Regions from separate parts of the Streptomyces griseochromogenes genome, predicted to be linked through region 2. Evidence: riboswitches for the same ligand, from Rfam matches in the RefSeq annotation. Region 2 holds a riboswitch; each other region holds the start of a gene.
What was found. Region 2 has a riboswitch for cobalamin ahead of AVL59_RS38735 (prenyltransferase/squalene oxidase repeat-containing protein). Riboswitches for the same ligand answer to the same signal wherever they lie in the genome.
Positions count from the first base shown of each region.

Region 1: it holds a riboswitch for cobalamin, as region 2 does, so the genes downstream of both, AVL59_RS11065 (CbtB domain-containing protein) here and AVL59_RS38735 (prenyltransferase/squalene oxidase repeat-containing protein) in region 2, are expected to answer to the same signal.
Region 3: it holds a riboswitch for cobalamin, as region 2 does, so the genes downstream of both, AVL59_RS36045 (cobalamin biosynthesis protein) here and AVL59_RS38735 (prenyltransferase/squalene oxidase repeat-containing protein) in region 2, are expected to answer to the same signal.
Region 4: it holds a riboswitch for cobalamin, as region 2 does, so the genes downstream of both, metE (5-methyltetrahydropteroyltriglutamate--homocysteine S-methyltransferase) here and AVL59_RS38735 (prenyltransferase/squalene oxidase repeat-containing protein) in region 2, are expected to answer to the same signal.

Region 1 is NZ_CP016279.1:2,601,210-2,605,993, reverse strand. It holds gene meaB (methylmalonyl Co-A mutase-associated GTPase MeaB) at 1-675, shown strand, start outside; gene AVL59_RS11080 (histidine phosphatase family protein) at 710-1,300, shown strand; gene AVL59_RS47835 (hypothetical protein) at 1,323-1,682, opposite strand; gene AVL59_RS11070 (CbtA family protein) at 1,776-2,528, opposite strand; gene AVL59_RS11065 (CbtB domain-containing protein) at 2,550-2,771, opposite strand; cobalamin riboswitch at 2,807-2,958, opposite strand; gene AVL59_RS11060 (short-chain fatty acyl-CoA regulator family protein) at 3,004-4,410, opposite strand.
Region 2 is NZ_CP016279.1:8,907,520-8,912,303, reverse strand. It holds gene AVL59_RS38745 (energy-coupling factor transporter transmembrane component T) at 1-629, opposite strand, end outside; gene AVL59_RS38740 (SCO2322 family protein) at 787-1,422, opposite strand; gene AVL59_RS38735 (prenyltransferase/squalene oxidase repeat-containing protein) at 1,419-2,642, opposite strand; cobalamin riboswitch at 2,756-2,891, opposite strand; gene AVL59_RS38730 (phosphotransferase) at 2,944-3,615, shown strand; gene AVL59_RS51050 (ATP-grasp domain-containing protein) at 3,617-4,660, opposite strand.
Region 3 is NZ_CP016279.1:8,314,044-8,318,827, reverse strand. It holds gene AVL59_RS36050 (cobyric acid synthase) at 1-1,052, opposite strand, end outside; gene AVL59_RS36045 (cobalamin biosynthesis protein) at 1,049-1,993, opposite strand; cobalamin riboswitch at 2,097-2,237, opposite strand; gene AVL59_RS36040 (hypothetical protein) at 2,592-2,819, opposite strand; gene AVL59_RS36035 (inorganic phosphate transporter) at 2,853-4,115, opposite strand; gene AVL59_RS36030 (class II aldolase/adducin family protein) at 4,443-4,784, shown strand, end outside.
Region 4 is NZ_CP016279.1:2,594,321-2,599,104, forward strand. It holds partial or broken gene AVL59_RS56315 (ABC transporter permease) at 1-243, shown strand, start outside; gene metE (5-methyltetrahydropteroyltriglutamate--homocysteine S-methyltransferase) at 304-2,613, opposite strand; cobalamin riboswitch at 2,780-2,977, opposite strand; gene AVL59_RS11045 (3-hydroxybutyryl-CoA dehydrogenase) at 2,989-3,861, opposite strand; gene aceB (malate synthase A) at 3,858-4,784, opposite strand, start outside.

The DNA.
Region 1 (4,784 bases), 6.3 Mb from region 2:
AAGACCCGGATGGAACGCCTGGCGGTGGACCCGAACGCCTTCGTACGGCCCTCCCCCAGCGCGGGCACGCTGGGCGGGGTCGCGAAGGCGACGCGCGAGTCGATGGTGGTCATGGAGGCGGCGGGCTACGACGTGATCCTCGTCGAGACCGTCGGCGTCGGCCAGTCCGAGACCGCCGTTGCCGACATGGTCGACTCCTTCCTGCTGCTGACCCTGGCCCGCACCGGCGACCAGTTGCAGGGCATCAAGAAGGGTGTCCTGGAGCTGGCCGACGTGATCGCCGTCAACAAGGCGGACGGCCCGCACGAGCGCGACGCGCGGGCGGCCGCACGGGAGCTGGCGGGCGCGCTCAGGCTGATGCACGGCAAGGACGTGTTCTGGGCTCCGCCGGTGCTCAGTTGCAGTGCCCGTGAGTCGATCGGCCTCGACGTGGTGTGGGAGCGCCTGGAACAGCACCGCACACTGCTCGACTCCACCGGGCGGCTCACCGCCAAGCGGCGGGACCAGCAGGTCGGCTGGACCTGGTCGATGGTCCGCGACGAACTGCTGGGCCGACTGCACGCGGACCCCGCGGTCCGCGAGGCCGCCCCCGCGCTCGAACAACAGGTCAGGGACGGCTCGTTGACGGCCACCCTGGCCGCGGAACGCATCCTGCGGGCGTTCGGCGCGCAGTGAGCCGGCCCGCGGCACCAGCAGGAGGAACAACCGCGTGACCAGTCGTGTCACCTTCGTCTCAGCGGCGATCACACCGTCGCTGCGGCGTGCACGCTTCGACGACGGCGACTCGATCGAGGCCGACGCGGCGGCGCGGGCGAGAGCGACGGCCGGGACCCTGCCCGCCGCCGTCCGTGTCGTCGCCTCCCCCGGCGTGCGCTGTCGTGAGACGGCCGCGGCGCTCGGCCTCGACGCCGCGGCGGACCCGGAACTCGCGGGCCTGGACATGGGCAGATGGCGGGGGCGGACCCTGGACGAGGTGAGCGCCGCCGAGCCCGAAGCGGTGGCGGGCTGGCTGGCCGATCCAGGCGCCGCACCGCACGGCGGGGAGTCCGTGCGGCAGCTGTGCGCCCGCCTCGCGCGCTGGCTGGACACGGAACGGCTGGGGGACGGCAGGACCCTCGCCGTGGTGGAGCCGGAGGTGGTACGGGCCGTGGTGGTGGGGGTGCTGGGCGCGCCCGAGGCCGCGTTCTGGCGCGTCGACGTCCCGCCGCTCACCGCGACGGAGGTCACCGGCCGGTCAGGGCGGTGGAACCTGCGTCTCGGAGCCGCCCTCGCCGCGCCGGGCGACGCGCCGGGTCACTGACACCGGCGCCCGCGGTCGGGGGCTAGGGCTTCTCCTCCCGGTGGCGGCGCAGCAGCGCCGCGATGGCGCACCGCAGACAGGCAGGATCCATGCCGTCGGCCGTGCCGTCGTGGCCGGGGCACCCGGCCGCGTCCGGTGTCCCGGCTGCCGCGCCCGGCGCGTGACAGGCGAAGGGGGAAGCCGGGTCGGCGACCAGGGCCTCGAGTTCCCGCAGCAGCCTCGCGTCGCGCTTGACCTGCTGGGCCAGTACCCGCACCCGTGCGCTCTGGCCGCCGATCTGGCGTCGGCTGGCGACCAGTTGCTCGTACTCCCGCACGGTCAGGGCCACCGCTTCTCGGCCGCCCAGGGTGATGTGACGCGGCTGGGGGTGGTGTCTGGCCACTCGGCTCCTCCGCTCGTCGCCTCCGCCGGTGTCCCGGAAACGCGAGAAGGCCCTCGGATGGTTCCGAAGGGCCCTCTCGTTGTCCGGAAGCGTTCAGTGCGAGGCGGGAACCGCGCGTCTGGACGCGGCTGTCGCGGGCTTGGGATTCAGCAGGCGCTCGGCCAGCTCGCCGAAGAGCAGCCCGAAACCTGTCCACATGACGGTCTGGATGGCCAGCGCCGAAAGCCGGAACCGCCACAGCAGGGTGGCCGGGAAGTCCTTCGGCACCTCGTTGATGACGGGCAGGAACTCGTAGGCCAGGCCGATCACGACGACGAAGGCGGCCACCGCGGCCACGGTCGCCCACCAGGTGCCCACGGTGGGCGCGAGCCGCTTGCCCAGGATGGTGGCGGCGACCGCCAGCAGCACACTGAGCAGCATCATCAGGAAGTACAGGGTCGTCCGCTTGCCGATGGTGTCGGGGTTCCCGACCGACGGCGGATTGGCCGGGTACTTCAGGAACGGTACGACGTACACGGCGAGCAGCGCGCAGCCGGACAGCAGCAGCGCGGTCGCCCGGGGGCCGAACCGGCCGACGCGGCCGAGCGCGAAGCAGTACGCGAGCGCGGCGATGCCGCCGAAGGCGACCCCGTAGACCAGGACTCCGGTGGCGAGACCGGCGGTGGACTGCAGGGAGCGGGAGACGACCTCCATCTCGTGCTCGTGGGAGTGGGCGTCCTCGAAGCTGATCGCCTTGTCGACGTTCGGCTCACCGAGCAGGTAGGCGACGACCAGGGCGAGCACGCCGGCGGCCAGGCCGGCGAGCATGCCCCGCACGAGGAGGTTTCTTACCGTTGCGGAGTTCATGGGGGTGCGGCGTCCCTGGCGTCAGTGGCAGGGGAAGCCGAGCAGGTGGCGGGCGTCGTGCACCCACTCGTGGACGTCCGTGCCGTTGAACACGGAGGTGGCGCCCTGCTCGGCGCCGACGAAGTAGAGCAGGACCAGCATCAGGATGCCGAAGAAGACCGCCCAGGGAGCAATCGCCTTCAGCGGCAGCGTGGCGGGAACGACGGGGGTGGTGGCTGTCGGCTGGGCGACGGTCTGCGCCATGGCAGAACCTCCTCTGGGAGTTCGCGTCCCATCTCGGTGGTGCACATGACGACGGCCACGGGTCTGACTCACCAGACGCCCCGGAAGGCGTCTCGCATACAGTGGCGCGACCGTGCCGGATTCCCACCGGCTTCCGTCTCGCCGTCGTCGATATCGGACAGACCGTACCGCGCCAGGCGTGCATGGCCAAGACCGCCTCGGTCGCCGTGATCTTCCTCTCCCGCCGACCGCGTCAACTCCGGGCGTCGGAGACGGGGTACGGCACGAAGGTGCCGGTGTTCTGGTCGATCCGCAGCGGGTGGCCGAGGGGCGGTGCGGCGCGCTGGGGGCAGTCGAGGCGTTCGCAGACACGGCAGCCCATGCCGATGGGGGTGGCGGCGGAGGCGTTCGCGAGGTCGAGGCCGTCGGAGTAGACGACGCGGTGGGCGTGGCGGATCTCGCAGCCGAGGCCGATGGCGAAGGTCTTGCCGGGTTCACCCCAGCCGCCGCGGTGCCGGGTCACCGCGCGGGCGGTCCACAAATAGCGCTGTCCGTCGGGCATTTCGGCGATCTGGACGTGGATGCGTCCGGGGACGGCGAACGCCTCGTAGACGTTCCACAGGGGGCAGGTGCCGCCCGCCCGGGAGAAGTGGAAGCCGGTCGCCGACTGCCGCTTGGACATGTTGCCGGCCCGGTCGACACGGACGAAGGAGAAGGGCACGCCGCGCAGCCTGGGGCGCTGGAGGGTGCTCAGCCGGTGGCAGACGGTCTCGTAGCCGAGGCCGTAGCGGTCGGTGAGGCGCTCGATGTCGTAGCGCGCCTCCTCGGCGGCCGTGTGGAAGGCGTCGTACGGCAGGATCAGGGCCGCCGCGAAGTAGTTGGCGACGCCGATGCGGGCCAGGCCGTGGGCGGGCGATCCGGGCTCGAAGTCCTCGGCGGCCTCGCGGTCGAGTTCGTCGCCGTGTTCGAGCAGGGCGAGCTGGGTGGCCATGCGGAAGGCGCGCTGGCCGGGGCGCAGACGGGTGGACAGGTGAAGCGTGCGGGTCGGCTCGTCGTAGTGGTGCAGATGGTCGCCGCGCTCGGCGGTGAGCCGGATGCCGTGGCGGTCGGCGAGGCGCGTGGTCAGCGCCCGTAGGACCTCGCCGGGCCGGATGCCGATCTCCCGGGAGAGCCGCTCCGCCGCGAGGTCGGTGTCGTGGAGGTAATTCTGGCGGCGGTAGAAGAAGTCCCTGATCTCCTCGTGCGGTGAGCCGGGCTGCTCCGGGCCCGGGCCGCGGCCGTCCGTGGCTCCGGCCAGGCGCTCGGCGAGCCGTTGGTTGCGGCGGCCGAGGTCGAGCAGGACCCGGGCGACCTCGGGTGTCCGCGAGGCGAGGTCCGTCAGGTCGGCGGCGGAGACCCGGGCCTCGGCCAGTTCCCCGGCCAGCGCCTCGCGGAGGTCTGCCACCAGACGCGTCGTGTCGCGCGCGGAGAAGAAGCCCGGGTCGACGCCGAAGGCCTCGGTCAGACGCAGCAGGACCGCAACGGTGAGCGGCCGGGAGTCGTGCTCCATCTGGTTCAGGTAGCTGGGCGAGATGGCGAGGACACGGGCCAACTCGGCCTGGCTCATGCGTCGTTCCTCGCGCAGGTGCCGCAGGCGCGCCCCGGCGTACGTCTTGCCCACCCCGTGATCCTCCGTGTCCGGCTGCGGCCAACGTACGCCATCGGGCCGCTCCCGTGCCCTTCGCAAACTTGGCGAACGGCGACGAGAAGATTCGCAGAAGTTGGCAGATGTCCACGGTTGTTGGCACTCAGTGCCAGTGTCAGAGTCTCAGTGCGGCCCGCCGGACACCGGCGACCACCGCCCGGAACCGGGGCGCGATTCATGCCCTGACGTCGGAGATCCCGGCGCCGACGGGGTCGTTCACCGGCAGCGTTGCTCACCTCCGTCCCACGGCGTGACGGCGGGCCGTATCCCAGCTAAGCGACACACAGTGCCACACCTGTTCCTACGGACAGGGAGATTGGCAGCCGGCACAGACCGAGGAGACATGACAG
Region 2 (4,784 bases):
TCCAGCGCGCCCTCCAGCACCGGCAGTCCCACCTGCAGCAGGCCCCGCACCCCCCGGTCCGGGCGGCCGCGCAGCCGGCGGGCGGCGCGCAACCGCTGGACGTCGGCGATGAGATGGGGCGCGAAGGTGAGCGCGACGACGACGGCCACGCCCGCCTCGTACAGGGCGCCGGGCAGGGACTTCAGGAGTCGGGCCGGGCTGGCGAGGGCGTTCGCGGCGCCGACGCAGATGAGCAGGGCGGCCAGCCGCAGGCCGTTGTACCCGGAGAAGAGGAGCGCTTCCGCGGTGACCTCGCCGCCCAGGCGGATGCCCTGTGCCCAGTGGGGGAGGGGGACTTCGGGGAGGGTGAACAGGGTGTGGGTGCCGGGGATGGGGGAGCCGAGGACGACCGTGAAGGCGAGGCGGATGAGGAGGACGGCGGCGGCGAGTCTGGCGAAGGCGGTGTAGGAGCGGGACCAGGGGGCGGCGGAGCGGTGGGTGGCCACGACGTAGCCGGCGGCGGCTATGAGGAGGGTGAGGAGGAGGGGGTTGGTGGTCCGGGTGGCCGCTGTGCCGAGGCCGAGGGACCAGAGCCACCAGGCACCGGGGTGGAGCGGCTCGCGGCGTTGGCGCCGGCCGGGGGTCGGCATCGCTCGCCCGCGCCGGCGGGGTGCCTCCCCCATGGGGTGCGCTGTACGGCCGCGGCGACTGCGACTCCCCAGGAGCGCGGGGAACTGCGCGACCAGCCACCGCGGACCCGCAGTCGGACGACGGTCCGAGGGCCAACGGCGCTCCGGCTCACCACCGCTACGCATTCCCGCGCCGCCGCGACTGCCACACCGCCGCGACCGCCAGGAGTACGACCACGCCCACACCGATCGGCAGCCCCAGCGAAGGACCACCGTCAGACTCCTTCTTCTGCGCCCCCTTCTTCGCCGTGCCGTCGGCAGACTCTCCGCACCCCTTGCGCGGATACCCGGAGATCGCACACAGCAGGGCGTTCGTGTCGTAGCGCAGGGGATCCGCCACCTTCGCCAGCGCCTCGGCCGTCGTCGCGTCGGGGGCGACGCGGGCACAGGCCGTGCGGCGGGTGGGCGGTGTCTCGCCGGACGGCGCGTCCGCTTCCGTGCCGGGGTCGATGACGAGAGCCACCCGCTTCGTACCCGGCTTCGCGGGCGTCCCCGCACAGATCGTGGCGAAGTCCGCCGTGCCGCGCGGCCGGCTCGCGTCCGCGGAGTCCTCGCTCACCGCGAAGCGGAAGCCCTGGACGGCACCGTCGTCGGGCCGGGCGGTCGAGGGGCCCTCGGTGGCGTACGTCCAGCGGCCGCCGTCCCGCTCCCAGAACGACCAGTAGCGGTAAGCGGCGGCCTGCGCCTGCGCGGCACCGGCCACGAGGACGAACGCGGCGACGAGCAGGGCAGCGGCACGGCGGACGGCGCTCACGGCTGCTGCCGCTTCCGGCGGCCGCTGAGCAGGAAGCCGATGCCGATGCCGGCGACCAGGCCCACGCCGACGATCCACCAGACCTTCGTCCCCGAGTCGTGCTTGCCCTGCTTCGCCTCGGAATGCGTCGCCTTCGCCGTCTGCGTCGCCGGTCCCGTCGCGTCGAGCGCCCGGACCAGGTCCGTACCGCCGAAGTCGTGCGGGTCCGCGCCGATCGCGTGCGCGGCGAAGATCAGCTCGGCGTAGGCGGCCGGACCGCTCTGCTCGGCCCAGTTCCCCGCGTTCTTCTCCAGCCATGCGTACGACTTCTTCGCCTGCGCAGTCGAACCGGTCGCGGCGAGTGCGACGACCGCGTCCGCGGTGTTGCCGTAGTCGGGCTGGTCCTTGGCGCCCGCCAGGGAGGACGTGAGGTGGCCGGTCTTGGCGAGGGTGCGGGCGAGGTACGCGGAGGCGTTGTCCGCCAGCTGCGCCGGGGTGGGCTTGCCGGAGGCCGTACAGGCGGGCGCCTTGTCGCGGGCCTTGCCGGGCTCGATCACGAAACCCTTGCCGAGCGCGCCCAGCACCCCGGCCGCCGTCGCGTCCGCGTTGGCGGCCAACTTGCCCTTCTTGTCCGGCTGGTAGGCGAACGCGCCGCCGCCGTCCGCCGAGCAGGGGATGGACAACTCGGACAGCGCTTCGAGCGGGGTCTTGCCCTCGGAACGCAGCGCGGTGACGTTCTCACCGGCTACGGAGAGCGCGCCGATGACGTCGGCGGTGTGGTTGGTGTCGCTGGGCTGTTCGATGGAGAAGCCGAAGCCGCCGTCCTTGTTCTGCATCCCCTTCAGCCAGCCCACCGCCCTGTGGACCTCGCCGTCGTGCTCGCCGAGCGCCTGCAGTGCCTGGATGGCGGCGGCCGTGGCGTCGATGTCGGCCTGGGCGCCGTCCTTGCCCAGGCAGGGCTTGGACGGGTCCGCGCGGAAGGCCGGGAAGAATCCGTCGTCGCACTGCTGCCCGACCAGCCAGTTGATGGCCGAGGCGGAGGGACGCTCGCCGAGCGTGTGCTGCGCGAGCAGGGCGAACGACTGGCGCCACACCCCGTCGTACGTCGGGTCGCCCTTGCCGAACAGTCCGGACGGGACGGCCACCTTCGGGGAGGGGGACGGGCCTGCGGCCGTGGCGGGTGCGGCGGCGGCCAGCACGCCTATGGCGGCGAGAGCCGCGGCACTGCGGCGGACGTTCATGGTCGGCGACTGCCTCTCCCTGTGGGGAACCGGCAGCGCACGGGAACCCCCGGGCGGCTCGGCTCCGTAAACCTCGACGGTGCCGTGCGCGACGGGCCGCCGCGCACGCGAGCCGGTCAACGTCCGTACGGGGCGGTCCGGCTCACCGCCCGGGGGACGGTTCACGGCTGCGGGTCAGCGCCGGAATTGCACCGGCTTCCCCCTGTACGGGTGTGATGACGACCCGCTCACTTTACCGGCAGCCGTGCGCGGGCCGAGGGGTGGCTGTGGGCACACGGGAGCGGTGACTAGGGTCACGGTCATGACGGTGACGGGGAGACTGCTGGGATCGGGCCGTTCGGCCGATGTGTACGAGATCGACGAAGGCTGGGTGCTGCGCCGGGACCGCGACGGCTGGGGGGACGCGGCCGCCGAGGGGGCCGTGATGGAGCACGTACGGCGGCACGGGTATCCGGTGCCCCGGGTGCGGCCCTCAGGCTCGCGCACCGACCTGGTGATGGAGCGGCTGGAGGGGCCGACGATGCTGGGCGCGCTGGCCGAGGGCCGGATCGGCGCGGCGGAAGGGGGCACGCTGCTGGCCGGGCTGCTGCGGCGGCTGCATGCCGTACCGGGCCGGGACGCGGCCGCGCCGGACGCGCGAGTGCTCCACCTCGACCTGCATCCGGACAACGTGATGCTGACCTCGGACGGGCCCCGGGTCATCGACTGGTCGAACACCGAGGACGGGGAACCGGCCCTCGACTGGGGCATGTCCGCGGTGATCCTCGCCCAGGTGGCCGTCGTCGGCGAACCGCTCGCCGACGGGGCCCTCGCCATGCTGACGGCCCTGCTCGCCGACTCCTGCGGCCTCACCGACGACGGACTGACCGAGGCCCTGCGCCGCCGGGCGGCCAATCCGACGATGAGCCGCCGCGAGATCGACGCCCTGGGCGACGCGGAGCGGCTGATCCGGACGGTGGGCCGGCTTTCTTGAGTCAGGCGGCCCGGGTTTCCTGTGAGGTGACGGTGACGTCCAGGTAGTCCGCCATCCGGTGCAGTGCGCGGGCGCACTCGGGTGGGTCCTCGCCCTCGGTCACCCAGTGCGCGAGCCGGTCTGCGGGGCCCGCGTGCCAGGCCGCGGTGACCTGGTCGCCGGTCTGCCGGGTGAGGACCATGCGCTCGGCGGACGGTTCGTACGCGACGGCGGGGTCGAGGTCCAGCCGGGTCAGACGGCCGGTCGTGGCCGGGTAGGCGAACTGGATCGCGGCCGCCCGCTGCCGGGTCGGGGCCACGTCCGGAAGCCGGCCGGTGGCCAGGGCCGCGGCGGCCCGCGCCAGATCGACACCGGTGGCCCGCTCGACCAGCAGCGGGATCAGATCGCCGGGCAGGTGCGGGACGACGTCGGTGACGCGGGGGCCGCGGGCGGTGAGCCGCAGGCCGATGTGCGCGACGGTGTGCGCGAGACCCAGCGCCGTGACGGTCCGCTCCACCGTCTGCCGCAGGAACGGGTTGTGCAGCAGCCCGTCGTGGGCGTGCACGGCATGCCGCAGCGGCTGCCGGGCGGGCGGCGGACCCGGGGTCGTACGGGTGAGCGCGGCGATGCGGACCTCGTCGTCGAGGACGACGGCCTCGGCGGAGACGAGCGGTCCCTCGGTGTCGTCCCGGCCCGCAGGCGCGACCCCGTGCCGCGCCAGCAGCGACTGTGACGCCGCCGGATCGGCGCAGGCGGCGGCCGTCTCCCGAGGGATGCCGGGCAGCCCCAGCCGTGCGGCGATCCGTGCGGCGGCGGGCAGTCGCGCCCTGGTCCAGGTCAGCACGCCGACCACCCCGAGCCGGGCCGCCTGCCGCGCCACCGCCTCCGCCGCGTCCGGCTCCTGCCCGGGGTCGGCCGCGATATGGCCCGCCAGGTAGGGAAGCGCCCAGCCGGGCGGGGCGGTGCCCGCCAGTACCACCGGGTGGGCCGCCGCGATCCGCGCCAGTGCGAACTCGCCGTACGCGGCGCACCGGCCGACCCCGAGAAGAAGAACGGGATGCGGCATGGTCGCCTCACCTCCGTGGGGATAAGGCGGACAGAGGAACGCCCCGGATGCTGCTCCCCCATAGGCAGCACCCGAGGCGGGTCGATCTTGCTCTCTGTGCCTAGATCCTCACCCACCGCGCCCT
Region 3 (4,784 bases), 590 kb from region 2:
ATGTGCTCGCCGAGGATCTGGAAGCCGCCGCAGACCCCGAGGACAGGGCGGCCTTCGGCGGCCCTGCGGACGAGCGCGTCGGCCAGGCCCCGCTCGCGCAGCCACTCCAGAGCCCGTACCGTCCCGCGCGTTCCCGGGATCACCACGAGATCGGCGTCCGCCAGCTCCTCCGGCCGGTCCACGAACCGCACCACGACGCCCGGTTCGGCGGCCAGGGCGTCCACGTCCGTGAAGTTCGACATGAGCGGGACCGCGCAGACGGCGACCCGCAGCACGTCCTCGCCGACGGGGGGAGCCACGGCCGACTCGCGGACGGTGCCGCGCAGGGAGACCCGGAGCCCGTCCTCCTCGTCGATGCCGAGCCCGTGCCGGAACGGCAGCACGCCGTAGGTGTGCCGTCCGGTGAGCCCGTGCAGCATGTCCAGCCCCGGCTCCAGCAGGCTGACATCCCCGCGGAACTTGTTCACCAGGAACCCGGCGACCAGTTCCTGGTCCTCCGGTGAGAGCAGGGCGACCGTGCCGAAGAACGAGGCGAAGACACCGCCCCGGTCGATGTCGCCGACGACGAGCACGGGCAGCCGCGCGTTCCGCGCGATCCCCATGTTCACGATGTCGGTCCGCCGCAGATTGATCTCCGCGGGCGAACCGGCCCCCTCACAGATCACCGCGTCATACGTGCCCCGCAACTCGGCCAGACAGTCCAGGACCGTGCCCAGAAGCCGTTGCCGGCGCCCTCCGTGGTACCCGCGCGCGCTCAGCTCGCCCACCGGCTTGCCCAGCAGCACCACCTGGCTGCTCTGTTCGCCGCCCGGCTTGAGCAGCACGGGGTTCATCAGCGCCGTCGGTTCGACGCGACAGGCCTGGGCCTGCATGGCCTGCGCCCGCCCGATCTCGGCGCCCTCGCGCGTCACGAACGAGTTCAGGGACATGTTCTGCGCCTTGAAGGGCGCGACCTTGACGCCCTGGCGCACCAGCCACCGGCAGATCCCGGCCGTCACGACGCTCTTGCCGGCGTCGGAGGTGGTACCGGCGACGAGGAGACCACCGTTCACTTCCCACGTCCCTTCACGAGTCGGCGCGCGGCGACCGTCGCGCCGAGCGCGAGCAGGCCGACGCGGCGGGAGAGCCGTACGGCCCGGTCGATGTCGGTGACCTGGACGGCCCGCCCGGAATCCCCGTTGAGCACGGGCCGGTGCTCGACGCGTCCGCCGTAGGAGAGCGTGCCGCCCAGCCGCACACCGAGAGCGCCCGCGAACGAGGCCTCGACGGGCCCGGCGTTGGGGCTCGGGTGCTTGCGGGCGTCGGCCCGCCAGGCGCGCAGGGCGCCGCGCGGGTCGGGTCCGGCGGCGGCCGCGAGTACGGCGGTCAGCCGCGCCCCCGGCCAGCCGGCGAGGTCGTCGAGCCGGGCGGAGGCCCAGCCGTAGCGCCGGAAGCGGGCCGACTTGTGCCCCACCATCGCGTCCAGGGTGTTGACGGCCCGGAACCCGAGCAGCCCCGGCACCCCGCCCACCGCACCCCACACCAGCGCACCCACGACGGCGTCGGAGGTGTTCTCGGCGACGGACTCGACCACGGCCCGGGCGATCCCGTCGGCGTCGAGGGCCTGCGGATCCCGGCCGCACAGATGCGGCAGCCGCGCCCGCGCCGCCTCGATGTCCCCGGCCTCCAGCGCGCGCCCGACGGTCCGGGCCTCCCGGGCCAGCGACGTGCCCCCGACGACGGCCCAGGTGGCGGCACCGGCCAGCGCGACGGAGGCGGCGGGGGAGCGGCGTACGGCCCGCTCGGCGACGGCCCCCAGCGCCACGGCGCCGCCCGCGCACACGGCGGTGTGCAGGGCGCCCCAGCCACGGTGGTCGTGCCACAGCACGCGTTCCACGGCCGCGGCCGCGCGCCCGAACACGGCGACCGGATGCCCGCGGCGCGGATCGCCGAGGAACAGGTCGCCGAGAAGGCCGGCGGCGGCGCCGTACGCGTATGAGCGATCGGCACCCATCGGCTCAGCCGGCCGTGGGCTCAGGGGCGGGTCCGGTACTGGTCCTCGATCGGCGGCCGAGCATGGCGATATGTGTCCTCACTCAGGGTGTCCGCGCCCTGGTTCGACGAGACCGGCGGTGAGAGTTCCTGGCTCCCGGGGATGTTCTTCCCCGGTGACAGTGGCGGGACCGCGCCGGATTCGCACCGGCTTCCTCTTCTGCCGCCGTACATGGCGTGGGCAGTCCACCACGCACCCGGAAGGGCCGTCAACTTGCCTTTGACCTGGGACGGTGGACTGTGCTGAGGCCCACATCGCCGGCCCGCCGGGCCGTGCCCGACGACCGGGTCGCGGTGAATTCCCCCTCCTCCGGGCGACGTTCGGGGATCCCTCTTGTGCTCACACACCGTGAGCATGGCAAGGGTGCGTACGTCTCATACGGGATGCAACGGACGCGGGGGAGACGCACGGTGGCGTACGTGGCCGAACTGCCGCCGGACGACGGTCAGGTCGTACCGCCGGAGGTGGTGGGCGGGTCCCGCCCGCCGTGGACACACCTGCGCCCTGCCGCTCCGGCTGACGTGCCGGCCCGGCAGGGCGCAGGAGGGACTCCGGGGAACTAGGCCTTGGCCACGATCAAATGGATCCCGTAGGCCACCGCGGCCGCGCAGGCCGCGAAGCACACGTACGCGCCCGTCACCGCCAGCGCGGCGGAGCCGCCCTGTGCGGCGGCCTTCTCGCGGCGCGCGAGGCCGTTGATGCCGAGGGTGAACAGGGCCACCAGGCCCACCGTGAACACGAGGCTGACGCCGAAGACGGAGCCGAGGGCCGCCCAGTCGATCTTCATGGGGATGCTTCCTTCAGTTACCGGGTGCTCGGGTCAGACCGTGGCGGCCGGCGGGGTCGCCGGAGCGGCGGGGGCCGGGTCGGTGGCGGCGGCCGGAGACGGGATCGTGGCCGTCAGGCCCTCGGTGACGGTGCCCGCGGGCGGCGGGGTCACCGCGGCGATGGCGGTGGTCACCACGCCGGCCGGCTCGGCGGTGTCGTCGGCCACGACGTTGGTGTGGTCGACGACCTGGCGACGGGAGATCTTCCAGATCGTGGCGCTGGCGCCGACGAGGAAGACGGCGACGACCGCGGTGCCCCAGTCGCCCAGGTCCGTGACGGACTCGGCGCCCGCGCCGACCAGTGCGGCGGCCGGGAGGGTGAGCACCCAGGCGACGGCCATGCGGGTCGCGGTGGACCAGCGGACCACACCGCCCTTGCGGCCGAGGCCCGCGCCCATCACCGAGCCGGAGACGACATGGGTGGTGGAGAGGGAGAAGCCGAGGTGGGAGGAGGCCAGGATGGCGGTGGCCGCGCTGGTCTGGGCGGCGAAGCCCTGTCGCGGCTCCAGGTCGGTCAGCCCCTTGCCCATGGTGCGGATGATGCGCCAGCCGCCGATGTAGGTACCGAGCGCGATGGCCAGGCCCGCGGAGAGGATCACCCAGGTGGGAGGGTTGGAGCCGGGGGCGACCGCGCCGCCCGCGATCAGCGCCAGGGTGATGATGCCCATCGTCTTCTGGGCGTCGTTGGTGCCGTGGGCCAGGGAGACCAGGCCGGCCGAGGCGATCTGCCCCGCGCGGTAGCCCTTGCGGGTGGCCTCGCCCTCGGCGCCGCGGCCGATGCCGTAGGAGAACCGGGTGGCGAACATCGCCGCGAGACCCGCCACGACCGGGGCGGCGACCGCCGGGAGCAGGACCTTGGTGACCAGGACGTCACCGTGGACGGCACCGAAGCCGGCGGAGGCGACGGTGGCGCCGATCAGGCCGCCCATCAGCGCGTGGGAGGAGCTGGAGGGCAGTCCCACCAGCCAGGTCACCAGGTTCCAGAGGATCGCGCCGACCAGCGCGGCGAATATGACCTCGGGACGTATGCCGTTCTCGTCGACGAGACCCTTGGAGATCGTGTTGGCGACCTCCACGGAGAGGAAGGCGCCTACAAGGTTGAGGGCGGCGGACATGGCCACCGCGACCTTGGGCTTGAGCGCACCGGTCGAGATGGTCGTGGCCATCGCGTTGGCGGTGTCGTGGAAACCGTTCGTGAAATCAAACGCGAGTGCGGTTACCACCACAATCGCGAGGATCAGCGAGAAGTTTTCCATTTACCCAGGCAATCGTTCGAGGTCATTGGCTGTTGGACCGTAGGCAACCTGGGTGAACGGAAAGTGAACTGAAGCGGGCTTCAGGATGTCAGTGGCGGGTTGTCGGGGTCGTGTTCGGGTCGACATCCCAGGCGCCCCATGGCTGCCGGCCGCGCGCGAAGGCCCGCGGTCGCCTCGGCGGCCCGCGAAAGAGATCCTGGTCACCCCGCGGGCCGCCGCCGAGACGGGCGAGCGGCGCGCCGTCCGGCGCCCGCTCGGGAGTACGAATTCAGGCCCGATTCACGCCACGGGACCCCGCGGCGCCGGGCCGGCTGGCAGGATCCCCGCATGGCTGAACAGCGACGGGATCCGGAAGCGGAAGAGTCACACCTGTGGGAGGGCGTGGTCGCGACGGCCCGGCGGACCGTCGCCGACGGGCTGGTCGTCGGCACCTCCGGCAATGTGTCGGCGCGCGTCGGGGACCTCGTGCTGGTCACCCCGTCGGGCGTGCCCTACGACCGGCTGACCCCGAACGACATCACCGGCGTCGACCTCGACGGATGCCAGGTGCTCGGCACGCTCGTGCCGACCAGCGAGCTGCCCATGCACCTGGCCGTCTACCGCACCACCGACGCCCGCGCCGTCGTCCACACCCACGCGGTGCACGCCACGGCCGTCTCCACCCTCGTG
Region 4 (4,784 bases), 6.3 Mb from region 2:
GTGCAACTGGTGCTGTTCCCGCTCGTGTTCATCTCGGGCACGTACGTGCCGATCCACTCCGCCCCGCTGAACGGCATCGCCGGTGCGCTGCCGGTGAAACCGTTCAACGACGCCCTGCTCCGCGCCTTCACCACGAACCACGCCGGCCTCCCCTGGCGGGACCACGGCGTCCTGCTGCTGTGGGGGGTGGCCGGTGCGGCGGTGGCCGTCCGGCGGTTCCGCTGGGATCCGCGTGCGCAGTGAGCGACCCGGCCCGGGACCATGCCCGCCCCGGGCACGAGGGCCGGGGCGGGTGCGAGGTGCCTACAGCTCCGTGCGTACCGTGCGGGCCGCGGTGACCAGGTTCTCCAGGGAGGCTCGGGTCTCCGGCCAGTCACGGGTCTTCAGGCCGCAGTCGGGGTTGACCCACAGCCGCTCGGCGGGGATCGCCTTCAGGCCGGTGCGCAGCAGGTCGGCAGCCTCCGCCGCGCTGGGCACGCGCGGCGAGTGGATGTCGTAGACGCCGGGTCCCGCCTCGCGCGGGTAGCCGTGGGCGGCGAGTTCACGGGCCACCTGCATGTGCGAACGGGCGGCCTCCAGGCTGATGACGTCGGCGTCGAGATCGTCGATGGCCTGGACGATGTCGCCGAACTCGGCGTAGCACATATGGGTGTGGATCTGGGTGTCCGGGCGGACGCCGCTGGTGGTCAGCCGGAAGGCCCGCGTGGCCCACTCCAGGTACGCGGGGCGGTCGGCGGCACGCAGGGGGAGGGTTTCGCGCAGGGCGGGCTCGTCGACCTGGATCACCGAAGTACCTGCCGCCTCCAGGTCGTTCACCTCCTCGCGCAGGGCGAGGGCCACCTGGCGGGCGGTGTCGGCGAGGGGCTGGTCGTCGCGGACGAAGGACCAGGCGAGCATGGTGACGGGACCGGTGAGCATGCCCTTGACCGGGCGGTCGGTGAGGGACTGGGCGTACGTCGTCCAGCGCACCGTCATCGGCTCGGGGCGCGAGATGTCGCCGGCCAGGATCGGCGGCCGGACGTAACGGGTGCCGTAGGACTGGACCCAGCCGTGCTGCGTGGCGAGGTAGCCGGTGAGCCGCTCGGCGAAGTACTGGACCATGTCGTTGCGTTCGGCCTCGCCGTGCACCAGGACGTCCAGGCCCGCCTTCTCCTGGAAGGCGATCACCTCGCGGATCTCCGCCCCGACGCGTTCCTCGTATCCGGCGGTGTCGATGCGGCCGGCCCTCAAGTCGGCGCGCGCGGAGCGCAGTTCGCCGGTCTGCGGGAAGGAGCCGATGGTCGTGGTGGGGAGCGCGGGGAGGCGCAGGTGGGCGCGCTGGGCCGCGGCCCGCTCGGGGTATGGCCGGCAGCGGCGCGCGTCGTCGTCCGTGACGGCGGCGGTGCGGGCGCGCACGGCCGGGTCATGGGTGATGGGCGAGTGTGCGCGGGAGGCCAGATCGGCCCGGTTCGCCGACAGCTGCGCGGTGATCGTGTCGGTGCCGCGGGCCAGGCCCTTGGCGAGGGTGACGATCTCGGCCGTCTTCTGCCGGGCGAAGGCGAGCCAGCGCAGGATCTGCGGCTCGATGTCCCGCTCGGCCGCCGCGTCGAGGGGGACGTGCAGGAGTGAGCAGGAGGCCGACACGTCGACCCGGTCGGCCAGGCCGAGCAGGGTGCCGAGCGTGGCCAGGGAGGCCGACAGGTCGTTGCCCCAGATGTTGCGGCCGTTCACGACACCGGCGACCAGCCGCTTGCCGGGCAGTCCGCCGACGGCCGCGAGCGCGTCCAGGTTGGCGGCGGCCGCCTCGGTGAAGTCCAGGGCCAGGCCCTCCACCGGTGCCTTGGCCAGCACCGGCAGGGCATCGCCGAGCCGGTCGAAGTAGGAGGCGACCAGCAGCTTGGGCCGGTCGGTGAGGGCACCGAGATCGCGGTAGGCGCGGGCGGCGGCGTTCAGTTCGGCCGGGGTACGGTCCTGGACCAGGGCCGGCTCGTCGAGCTGCACCCACTCGGCACCGGCCGCGCGCAGGTCGGCGAGGACCTCGGCGTACACCGGGAGCAGACGGTCCAGGAGGGTGAGCGGCTCGAAGTCCGCGGACACCCCGGGCGCGGGCTTGGCGAGCAGCAGGTAGGTCACCGGGCCGACCAGCACGGGACGTGCCGTCAACTCCAGGGCGAGGGCTTCCTTCAGCTCGGAGACCTGCTTGCCGGAGTCGGCCGCGAACCGCGTGTCCGGGCCCAACTCGGGCACGAGATAGTGGTAGTTGGTGTCGAACCACTTGGTCATCTCCAGTGGCGCGACTTCCTGCGTGCCGCGGGCCATGGCGAAGTAGCCTTCCAGCGGGTCGGCGGCGACGGCCGCCCGGTGCCGGTCGGGGATCGCGCCCACCATGACGGTGGTGTCCAGGACGTGGTCGTAGTACGAGAAGTCACCGGTCGGGACCTCGTCGACGCCGGCCTCCGCCAGCTGCCGCCAGTTGGTGCGACGCAGTTCGGCGGCGGCCGTGCGCAGGGCGTCGGCGGTGACCCGGCCCTTCCAGTGGCCCTCGATCGCCTTCTTCAGCTCCCGGCCCTGGCCCTGGCGGGGGTAGCCGTACACGGTGGCCCGTGCTGCCGCGGCTGCGGACTTGGTGGTCACGGAGATCTCCTTCGCGAGATGAATCCCTGAGATCCCGGGGACGGGACGAGAGCGCGAAGGGGTGACGTACCGGACGGCAGCGGCCGTCGGCCGTCCGTTCGGTCACGCACGCCGACCCGCCCTCGAGGTCACCGGGATTCCGCGCACGAGTCGTCCCGTACGCGGGCAGTTGGCAGGTCTTCGGACTCGCGGGCACGTCCTCATGGGGGAGGACACCTACTGGCCGTCGCTTCCCAGACCCTGTACATCGGGCCCAGTGCGTATGACGGCGGTCGTTCCCGCTCACCGCTGCGGGGCAGTCCCGGATTTCCACCGGGTTCCCTCTTACGACGCGTCCCGCCTGGCTGACGGGGCGAACCAGCTGCACCGGCCACCCTACGGGGTCGGGTCGTACATGTGGAATCCCCGACCGGCCTTGCGGCCCAGCAGCCCCGCTTCCACCATCCGCTGCAGCAGCGGGGGAGGGGCGTAGAGGGGTTCCCTGAACTCGTCGTACAGGGACTCGGCGATCGAGGCCACGGTGTCGAGCCCGATCAGGTCCGCCAGCTTCAGCGGGCCCATGGGGTGGGCGCAGCCCAGTTCCATGCCGGCGTCGATGTCGGCGGCGGTGGCGAAGCCGGACTCCGTCATACGGATCGCCGAGAGCAGGTACGGGACGAGCAGCGCGTTGACGACGAAACCGGCCCGGTCCCGGGAGCGGATGACCGTCTTGCCGAGCGTGAGCGCGGCGAACTCCTCGACGACGGCCGCCGCTTCGGGCGCCGTGTGCAGGGACGTCACGAGCTCCACCAGGGGCAGTACGGGGACAGGGTTGAAGAAGTGCAGACCTACGACCCGGTCGGCGCGGCTCGTGGCCATGCCGAGGCGCATGACGGGGAGGGAGGAGGTGTTCGTGGCCAGGACGGCCTCCGGGTCCTCGACGATCTTGTCGAGGGCCGCGAACACCTCCGCCTTGGCGTCGGCGTTCTCGACGACGGCCTCGACGACCAGCTGCCGGTCGGCCAAGTCCGCCGGCTCGCCGGTGAAGACCAGGCGGGCGAGGGCGTCCTGTGCGGCGGACCGCTCCAGCTTGCCCCGCCGTACGGCACGCTCCAGGGAAGCCGCCACCCGCTCCCGCGCGGCGTGGGCGGCCGTGGCGTCGGCCTCGCAGACGATCGTGTCGATCCCGGCCCGCGCGCACACCTCGGCGATGCCCGCGCCCATCTGGCCGCCGCCGACCACTCCGACACGCCGGATGCCGCCGCTCATGACCGGGCCTGCGTCCGGCGCACCAGGTGGCGGGCATAGGCGTCCGGGGTGAAGAAGAGCGGCAACTCACCGGTCAGTGCCGTGCGTTCGAAGAGGGCCCGGACCTCCTCCACGGGTGCCCACGGGTACTCGGCGCCCAGCGCCGCGAGTTCCTCGTCGAGCAGCCCGAGGACCGTCTCCCGGTCGATCACCCGGTGCCGCAGCCACTGCCAGATCTGCACCCGGGCGATCTCGGCGGTGGCCGCGTCCTCCATGAGGCCGCTCAGCGCGACGGCGCCCTGCCCGCGCAGCCAGGCGGCGAAGTAGCGCAGGGCGACCGAGATGTTGGTCCGCACGCCCTCCGCCGTGGGCGGCCCGCTGATCCGGCGCACCGAGAGCAGATCCGCGGCCGTCACCTCCACGTCGTCCCGCGTCCGGTCGAGCTGGTGCGGACGCTCGCCGAGGACACCGTCGAACACCTCGCGGCACACGGGTACGAGTGCGGGGTGCGCGACCCAGGAGCCGTCGAAGCCGTCCTCGGCCTCCCGCTCCTTGTCCAGCCGGACCTTGGCGAGCGCCGCCTCGTGGGCGGCCGGGTCCTTGCTCGGCACCTGCGCCGCCATACCACCGATGGCGTGGGCGCCGCGGCGGTGGCAGGTGCGCACGAGGAGTTCGGTGTACGCCCGCATGAAGGGCGCGGTCATCGTCACCTTGGCCCGGTCCGGCAGCAGGAAGTCGGTGCGGTGGCCGAAGGTCTTGATCAGGCTGAAGAGGTAGTCCCAGCGGCCCGCGTTGAGACCGGAGCTGTGCTCACGCAGCTCGTAGAGGATCTCCTCCATCTCGAACGCGGCGGTGATCGTCTCGATCAGGACGGTGGCGCGGATCGTGCCCCGGGGGATGCCGAGGAGTTCCTGCGCGGTGACGAAGACGTCGTTCCACAGTCG